Linked DNA regions of Limibacter armeniacum. The main gene of each other region encodes a partner of the protein of the gene in region 2 in a complex. Links are inferred from orthologs where the notes say so. Each region holds a gene or a part of one and is shown on either strand. Other genes may lie near its edges. The genes, in order: V6R21_RS20560, accD and accB.

Region 1 (3,116 bases), 2.5 Mb from region 2 along the record:
AACCAGAGTAATCCACTGGTAATCCACTGGATAGGAAGCCAATAGCTTGACGGTTTTCCTTTAACTAGTTTTGAAACGGTTTTGCTTACCAGAAACCAAACAACGATGGCAACAATAAATGCGACACCATAACCCATTAAACTTTTGGTGACAACACTTCCAATTGCTTTGCTACTGGATGTAAAAGAGTTGAGGATTAGAAAAGTTGTAGAAACGGGCATCTTCATCCTTGTAAGGATTAGCAGAATCAAAGGAGCTGCCAACTGAAGGAATGAAAAAGAAGTAGGAGCATTTTCAAAGCCTTTTGAAGCCAATCTGCCGGAACTGACATCCCCATTGTTGATCAGCCAGCTTTGCAATACGGCAGCTAAAAAGATGCCACCGATATAAAGCCATAAAACCCACCATTTGCGTGTAGCATTGGAAGCGATAAATGTCCCAATCGTTTGAATGCTGTCATTGGCAATAGCCGAATAGCCTGCCAGTCCGAAACCTACCCACATTGCCACCTCTGGATATGGAGTCACTAACGCACAAATCAGCGAAAGTGTGAAAATCAGGACGATAAAAAGTCCATCTCCTCTTGTAAGTTCAAAGATGGAATAGGTTGCTCTCTCGAGTTTCGCTGTTGTTACCTTCTGTTCCAATTTTTTTCTGGCCATGTGATTTGTCCAAGATATATTTTTGCACTATCAAGGTCACAGAAGTATTCGCTCTTGTATTCTTAAATTTGTCTAAAAAATTACCTGTGACCCTAACAATTGTGCAATTAAAGTATTTTCCTATAAGCGAATGTGAATGTAATATTAAATCCTTAACTGAAAGAAAAGGAGGTTGTTTTTGTTCGAAAAAGCAATATGTTCACTTTTTACTATTATCTTTTTAAAAAAGAAGTGTTCATTCACTTTTAGGGAAACTTAGAATAATAAAAATTGAGTCGGCAAAAATCACATTATTGTAGTTTTTTTGACCGATTTATTAGTATGTTTGTCGGGTGAATCAAGCTAACAGGCTCGATTTTGGTTGTCTGTAAGCGCGTGCTTGTATGACAATTTTTTATTTAAAATCATAAAGTCTGAATCTGACAAGGCTGATAGCAAACAGGAACTGAATATATATGGATACACTGTTAGATTTCGAAAAACCAATCGCAGAACTTGAAAACAAGTTAGCGGACATGAAACAATTGGCAACCGACAACCACGTAGATGTCGAAGAGGCCATTGTTGAGTTGGAGAAGAAGATTAAACACCTTAAAGAGAATACTTTTAAGAACCTGACCAGATGGCAAAGGGTACAACTTTCTCGCCACCCGGACAGACCATATACACTGGATTATATCTATGCCATCACCGATGATTTTATTGAGATTCACGGTGACCGTGCTTATGCAGATGACAAAGCTATGGTTGGTGGTTTCGGTACAATTGGTGATGAAACATTTATGATCATCGGTCAGCAGAAAGGACGTAATACCAAGCAGCGTCAGGAGCGTAACTTTGGTATGGCGAACCCTGAGGGTTACCGTAAAGCACTTCGCTTGATGAAAATGGCGGAGAAGTTTGGTAAACCAATTGTTACCTTGATTGATACTCCAGGTGCATTCCCAGGTCTTGAGGCTGAAGAAAGGGGACAGGCAGAGGCAATTGCCCGCAACCTGAAGGAAATGTTTATGTTGAAAGTGCCAGTTATCTGTATCGTGATTGGTGAAGGTGCATCAGGTGGTGCATTGGGTATCGCAATTGGTGATACAGTAATGATGCTGGAAAACACTTGGTATTCTGTGATTTCTCCTGAATCATGTTCTTCAATTCTTTGGAGAAGCTGGGAATACAAGGAGCAGGCAGCAGAAGCACTGAGACTTACAGCTACAGATATGAAAGGCTTCGGTCTGGTAGACCGTATCATTGAAGAGCCACTGGGTGGTGCACACACTGACCCTGTTACCATTTCCAATACGCTGAAAGCAGTAATTCTGGAAGAAACCAAGAAATTGCAAGAGCTCTCAAATGAAGAGCGTATCAGCAAAAGAATTGACAAATACGGATCAATGGGCGTTGTAAACGGCTAATAATCCATTGAGTTATAAAGAAAAACCTCCATATGCATGCATATGGAGGTTTTTCTGTTTTCAGGCTAAAGTGTAAAAGATATCTTTTTCAAAATCATGAAGCCTGATAATGCCTTCTTTTGTCAGGTCAATCAGGTTGCGTTTTGCCCTTCTTTCTGAAACGTTTACAAGGCGGGCATAGCCTTTTGAGGTGATTTTTTCGTATTTGTGCAGGTAATCAAGCAGCGATTCCTCATGGTTGGTGAGCCTTCTTCTCTCTTGTTCATCCTGCTGTTCTGCCAATTGGATGGTCATCCTGCTGGCAAGTACACTCATATCATTCATTCTAGAATAAGCATTCCATTCTTCTTTTTGACTTAATGAGAAATGCGGTTTTTGAGTGCTGTTGGGTACATGGGCAGCGAGCACAGTCTTGCCCTCTTCAGTTTCTACTTTTTCATAAGTTAGTTCAATTGGAGGATCACAGTAAAAAGTCGAAGCCTCGTTTAACAAATAAATTTCCTCTTCCGGATCCACACCTGTAATGTACTTGTCATCCTGAACGCCAATCAAAAGTATTCCGCCATCAGTATTGGCAAATGAGACGATAGTCTTGGCGATCTTGTACACGTTGGAAACGGTCTTTTTGAAGTCAAGCGTTTGCGACTCTCCTTCGGCAATCAGTTTTTTCAGATCTGAGAGTTCCACTGCTGTAAGCCCAAAGGGTATTTCGTGAAAAGATCAGTTGCTTAGCCGGCTGCAATGTGACTATGTAAAGAACTGGCAGCCCTATGTCTAGCATAATCTGACTATTCATTTTGAAATAAACAAGTCATCGTAGATGGCTAATGCATTATTTTAATAACTATCGTAAGGGCATTTGAGTTGGGAGCAAATATGAAATAATCGTTAAAAAGATCTTGACTGGAATTCGGTTTTAATATGAAAAGGGACAAATGAAGGGTGTTGTAGGTTGGTTAGGGAGAATTGTTTTTAATAATGTAAGGATTTGTAAATCAGTAGTTAATTCTAGCCTTTGACGATTGGTGAGTAGAATGCATTCTTA
Region 2 (3,030 bases):
CTGATAGCCTACACCGAGTGGGTCAGCATCAGGATTAATCAATACTTCAATACGTTTACGTTGGTGAGGGCGCATCACGTCATTCAGAATGACATCAATACTTTTGGTAAAGCCGATACCTGTAAGACCGATCAACAAAACTAGGATAACACTTCTGATATTCTTACGGAACCGTATGGCTACTATTACAGAAAGTGCTGAAATGCCTATGGCAAGCTGTGCCCATGGGAAAATCAATGCCAAAATAAATAGGATAACTGCTGTCAAACCAATAACCATATAAATGGCAGGGAATCCCTCTCTATAAAGTGGGAATACAAATGCAGCAAAGACCATAGCAGATCCTGTATCCTTTTGTGCCAATACCAAGACGGCTGGGATGGCAATGATGCCTAATACACTAAGGTAAACATTAGGTCTTTCAACTTTTAAGCTTGAATCACTCAAGTACTTGGCAATAGCCAACGATACCGCAAACTTAGCAAACTCTGAAGGTTGAATCCGGATAAAGCCTAATTTAAACCAGGAGGTATTACCACCAGCTGAGTGACCAATAAGTAGGACTCCTATCAAGGAGACAATGACGGCTCCGAATATGATATAAGCGAAGGTGTCAAAAAACTTATAGTCGATCACCATAATGGAGATGATCAATAATGTAGCTCCTGCAATCCATAAAAGCTGTTTACCTGAGTTCAGGTCCAGAGAGAAGATACTGGTTGGGGCATCAGGCTGGTAAACGGCTGCATAAATATTAAGCCAGCCTAGAATGACGATGGTAAAGTAAACGAAGATCAATGTCCAGTCTACATTTTTGAGAATACTGCTGTTCCTTGTTCTCATGTTTCTTTTGTCGGCAGTTTGTTTCTTTAGGTTAGTTTAGTTCAGATAGTGTGCCAAAGCGTTGTGTAGGAATGTCCTATCGAAGTCCGGTTATAAGGCGTGTTACTGTTATGGCACAATCGCAAATGTAAAAAGAAATAATAGAAGTTGTTTGGCTTCAAGTGTTTATAAATAAAAAAAACAGCTGCATTTCCTTATAAAAGAAATGCAGCTGTTTTGCTTAAGTTCGAGATATGATCACCTTACAGTTATTGAAGCATTTTCAATAGAGAAGTAAGCTTTGATTTCAGTTCACGTCTGTTGACGATGAAATCCAAGAATCCATGCTCCAATAAGAACTCAGCACTTTGGAAACCTTTAGGAAGGTCTTTGCCAATTGTCTCTCTAATGACACGTGGCCCTGCAAAACCAATCAATGCTCCAGGCTCTGCAATATTGAAATCACCTAGCATAGCAAATGATGCTGAAACACCACCAGTAGTAGGATCTGTCAATAGTGAGATATAAGGAATGCCTGCTTCAGATAATAATGCAAGTTTGGCAGAAGTTTTTGCCATTTGCATAAGAGAAAAGCCAGCTTCCATCATACGTGCACCACCTGATTTGGAGATCATCATAAAAGGAATCTTATGCTTCAGTGAGTAATCGATCCCTCTCGCAATTTTTTCACCAACTACTGAACCCATTGAGCCGCCAATGAAACTGAAGTCCATACAGCATACGACCAAATCAACTCCATTCATTTTACCAACAGCAGTTCTGGCAGCATCTTTCAAACCAGTTTTGCGTTGAGAAGCTTTGATTCTTTCAGGGTAAGGCTTGCTGTCCTGAAACGAAAGCGGGTCGCCAGCAGTCAGGTTTTCATCAAGTTCTTTGTATTTGTTGTCGTCAAACAGGATCTCAAAGTATTCTTTTGAGCCAATTCTGACGTGATATTCATCATCAGGGCAAACGAAGGCATTTTCCTTCAGTTCTTTCATATGGATGATCTTGCCACTTGGTGTTTTATACCAAAGGCCATCCGGCGAATCCTTTTTTTCGCTTGTTGGGGTGGTAATCCCTTGTTCCTTTCTTTTAAACCAACTCATAAGCAAAAAAGACTGTTACACAGTTTATGATACGATTAAAATATATTTATGCTTAGTTGTATCTCAAAGCTATATCCCGAAATAGAGCGTAAAGATATCTAATAATTTGATAAATAAACCAAAAGAGGAACCCTTTTGAAACAGGCTTGCTCATTTAGCCATAGATAAGTGAAGGTACTCTTTTTTAATCCGCAAGCAAAAAAGATGCTTTTAATAATTTTCTAATAAATTATTGGATAAAATAAATTTCACCCTAAGCCTTTTAACTTTAGGAAAACTAATGCTGAATCGGAATTGTTTTTATTCCTGCTAACGATTCTCATTCGCTTTTCATGGTAAAAATCATCTAATTGATGCCGGTTTTATATATTAAAACATAAAGCAGTTTGCTATCTTTGCCGAACAATATTCACTTTAAACCACATTAACAATGTCCACAGATATCAGCAACATCAAACCAGGTGTAGTTACTGGTGACGACGTAGAGAAAATCTATCAGTATGCAAAGGAAAAAGGCTTTGCTTTACCTGCAGTAAACTGTGTAGGTACTAACTCTGTGAATGCAGTATTGGAAGCTGCAAGAGATATGAAAGCCCCAATCATCATTCAGTTTTCAAATGGTGGTGCAAAGTTCTTTGCAGGTAACCTGAGCAACGAAGGTGAGAAGGCTGCAATCCTTGGTGGTGTTGCAGGTGCTAAATACGTACATGAAGTAGCGGAAGCTTACGGCGTGCATGTAATCCTGAACACTGACCACTGTGCTAAAAAACTTCTTCCTTGGATTGACGGTCTGATGGACGCCAATGAGGAATTCTACAAGCAGCATGGTAAGCCGCTTTACTCTTCTCACATGATTGACTTGTCAGAAGAGTCATTGGAAGAGAACATCGAGATCTCTAAGAAGTACTTCGAAAGAATGTCAAAAATCGGAATCACACTTGAGATCGAATTGGGTATCACAGGTGGTGAAGAAGATGGTGTTGACAATACAGACGTTGATTCTTCTAAGTTGTACACGCAGCCTGAGGAAGTAGATTATGCTTACACAGAGCTGAGCAAAATTGACGACAAGTTCTTGGTTGCAGCAGCATTCGGTAAC
Region 3 (2,937 bases), on a different replicon or contig from region 2:
CGATTAGCTTCGCAATCATCGAGTCATAGTTAGGAGGAATTGTGTATCCAGCGTATACGTGCGTATCTACTCTTACACCTGGTCCACCTGGTAGGTGAAGTGTAGTGATCGTACCTGGTGAAGGACGGAAATCTTTTTCTGGATCCTCAGCATTGATACGACACTCCATAGAGAAAGCTTTAGGCTCATAGTGCTTACCTGAGATTGGCTCTCCTGCAGCTACTTTGATCTGCTCTCTGATCAGGTCAAATCCTGTTACTTGCTCAGTAACTGGGTGCTCTACCTGAATACGGGTGTTCATTTCCATAAAGTAGAAGTTGCCTTCTACATCCAACAGGAATTCAACAGTACCAGCTCCTTCGTATTTGATGGCTTTGGCACCTCTTACAGCAGCCTCACCCATTGCTTCACGGATTTCAGGAGTAATAGCTGGTGAAGGAGTTTCTTCCACTAGCTTCTGGTGTCTTCTCTGAATAGAGCAATCTCTTTCAGACAAGTGGCTTACGTTGCCATACTGATCTCCTACAATCTGGATCTCAACGTGGCGAGGGTTTACCACAAATTTCTCTAGGTACATACCATCGTTACCGAATGCAGCGCCAGCTTCCTGACGAGCACTGTTCCAAGCTTTTTCAAATTCGCTTGGCTCGTTTACGATACGCATACCACGACCACCACCACCGGCAGTCGCTTTCAAGATCACTGGGTAACCAATTTCTTCAGCAATCTTTAAGCCTTCTTCCACTGAGGCAAGTAGGCCATCAGAGCCTGGAATCAAAGGAACACCTGCTGCTTGCATCGTTGCTTTAGCAGTAGCCTTGTCTCCCATTTTGTTGATCATATCAGCATCAGCACCGATAAACTTGATGTTGTTTTCGGCACAGATCGCAGAAAACTCTGCATTCTCTGAAAGGAAACCGTAACCAGGGTGAATTGCATCAGCATTTGTAATCTCTGCTGCAGCAATAATGTTTGGTATATTCAGGTATGAAGCAGCACTGTTTGAGGGACCGATGCACACAGCCTCATCAGCAAACTTCACGTGGAGACTGTCTCTATCTGCTGTTGAGTAAACAGCTACAGTTTTGATCCCCATCTCAGCACAGGTTCTGATTACTCTCAAAGCAATCTCACCTCTGTTGGCAATTAGTATCTTATTAAACACAGCTTGTATCGTTTAGTTGATTTCAAAAAACGGGTTCCAGATAAAAAGATGTATCTGAAATACAAAATAAGTGTGGAACCTTGAATTTTGTTTTCAAAACAGCAGCAAAAATGCTACTGAACCTAAATTTTGTCTTAAGATGGATCTACCAAGAATAGTGGCTGATCGTACTCTACAGGTGAAGCATTGTCGATCAATACTTTCACGATTTTACCTGATACTTCAGACTCAATTTCGTTGAAAAGTTTCATTGCCTCAACGATACAAACAACTTGACCTTTCGATACTTGATCACCAACTGACACAAATGCTTCTGCATCTGGGTTAGGAGTAAGGTAGAATGTACCAATCATTGGTGATTTGATAGTAACGAATTTACTTTCGTCTTGTGCTGGTGCAGCAGCCGGAGCTTCTGCAGGTGCCGCAGGTGCAGCTGGAGCTTCAACAGGTGTAGACGGCATTGCTGCTACTGGAGCGGCAGGAGCCAAAGGAGCAGCTGGAGCCTCAGTTCTGAAAGGGCTTGCAGATACTGCTGAATCTACATTTCTTTTAATGTGAAGTTTAATTTCTGCTGTTTCAACGTTAACTTCTTGTAAACCTGAATTAGCAATAAAGTTAATTAAGTCTTTGATTTCTGGTGCTTTCATATTAGTAATTGTGATGTTATGCTTATTTAGTCTATACAGATTAGGAGTCTGTTCAGTTAAAAATTACCATTCAGTTAAAAAGCCGGAAAATCCTGATTTTCCGGCCTTTATAAGTGATTATTTCTTCACTCTTTCAACGTATGATCGAGTGGTTGTGTCAATTTTGAGTACATCCCCCTCATTAACAAACAGTGGCACTTGAATCTCAGCCCCTGTTTCCAGTGTTGCAGGTTTCGTCGCGTTGGTTGCTGTATCACCTTTCAAACCTGGTTCAGAGTATGTTACTTCCAGCTGAACGAATTGAGGTAGCTCAACACCTAGGATCTGATCTTTCTCAACATAGTACTTAAGAAATACTTCCTGACCGTCCTTAATCAAGTCTGGATTCTCAACTTGCTCTTCAGGTACTGCAATCTGTTCAAAGGTTTCATTGTCCATCAAGTTGAAACCGAAGTCATCCTTGAACAGGAATTGATAATTTCTTTTCTCAATTCTACAGGTAGTCACTTTCACACCTGAGTTGAACGTATTATCAATAACTTTACCAGTTCTGATACTTTTCAGCTTTGTTCTTACAAAAGCTGCGCCTTTGCCTGGTTTTACGTGTTGGAATTCAACAATCTGATAAATATCGTGGTTGAATTCTATACAAAGGCCATTTCTAAAATCTGATGTACTAGCCATAAAAATGCTTAATTGATTTATGCTATATCTTTTGCATTTACTATTACATGTCCGCAAAAGAAGTGGCTAATTTAGAAAAAGAAAACAAAAAGGTGAAAATCTGTTGGCATAAAGTACTACCCATTTAAGTAACAGTACTTCTTTGAGTCAGAGTTTCAGTCAGTTTTATTTTCCCTTTCTATCCAAATTATTTATTCCCTTCGTATGACCACTTCACATAAACTGAACCCCATGTGAATCCGCCACCGAATGCAGCTAGGACTAAGTTGTCCCCTTTTTTGAGTTGTTTCTCATAATCCCACAGGCAAAGTGGAATCGTTGCTGCTGTTGTGTTACCGTATCTGTCGATGTTCAGCATTACTTTGTCCGAACCAACATTCATGCGGTTGGCTGTAGCATCGATGATACGCTTGTTAGCCTGATGTGGCACCAACCATGAAA

What was found.
Region 1: the proteins of accD (region 2) and V6R21_RS20560 are in contact, whole or in part, in a solved structure (PDB 8UXZ), measured with the Escherichia coli proteins. The link is inferred for Limibacter armeniacum from one-to-one orthologs.
Region 3: the proteins of accD (region 2) and accB are in contact, whole or in part, in a solved structure (PDB 8UXZ), measured with the Escherichia coli proteins. The link is inferred for Limibacter armeniacum from one-to-one orthologs.

The regions. Positions count from the first base shown.
Region 1 is NZ_JBAJNO010000009.1:681,235-684,350, reverse strand. What follows is about bases 141-3,094. They hold V6R21_RS20560 (acetyl-CoA carboxylase carboxyltransferase subunit alpha), read left to right. Parts: upstream 141-1,117; coding sequence 1,118-2,071; downstream 2,072-3,094. Other genes in these bases: V6R21_RS20555 (AlbA family DNA-binding domain-containing protein), read right to left, coding at 2,132-2,758; V6R21_RS20565 (hypothetical protein), read right to left, coding at 141-662. Outside these bases: more of V6R21_RS20565, read right to left, coding at 1-140. UniProt on the Escherichia coli protein: Component of the acetyl coenzyme A carboxylase (ACC) complex. First, biotin carboxylase catalyzes the carboxylation of biotin on its carrier protein (BCCP) and then the CO(2) group is transferred by the carboxyltransferase to acetyl-CoA to form malonyl-CoA.
Region 2 is NZ_JBAJNO010000009.1:3,189,703-3,192,732, forward strand. The notes cover bases 12-2,879. They hold accD (acetyl-CoA carboxylase, carboxyltransferase subunit beta), read right to left. Parts: upstream 1,932-2,879; coding sequence 1,092-1,931; downstream 12-1,091. Other genes in these bases: rodA (rod shape-determining protein RodA), read right to left, coding at 12-843; fbaA (class II fructose-bisphosphate aldolase), read left to right, coding at 2,362-2,879. In the rest of the region: more of rodA, read right to left, coding at 1-11; more of fbaA, read left to right, coding at 2,880-3,030.
Region 3 is NZ_JBAJNO010000008.1:2,401,741-2,404,677, reverse strand. Bases 57-2,831 are described here. They hold accB (acetyl-CoA carboxylase biotin carboxyl carrier protein), read right to left. Parts: upstream 1,813-2,831; coding sequence 1,300-1,812; downstream 57-1,299. Other genes in these bases: V6R21_RS15790 (beta-ketoacyl-ACP synthase III), read right to left, coding at 2,684-2,831; efp (elongation factor P), read right to left, coding at 1,930-2,496; accC (acetyl-CoA carboxylase biotin carboxylase subunit), read right to left, coding at 57-1,165. In the rest of the region: more of accC, read right to left, coding at 1-56; more of V6R21_RS15790, read right to left, coding at 2,832-2,937. UniProt on the Escherichia coli protein: This protein is a component of the acetyl coenzyme A carboxylase complex; first, biotin carboxylase catalyzes the carboxylation of the carrier protein and then the transcarboxylase transfers the carboxyl group to form malonyl-CoA.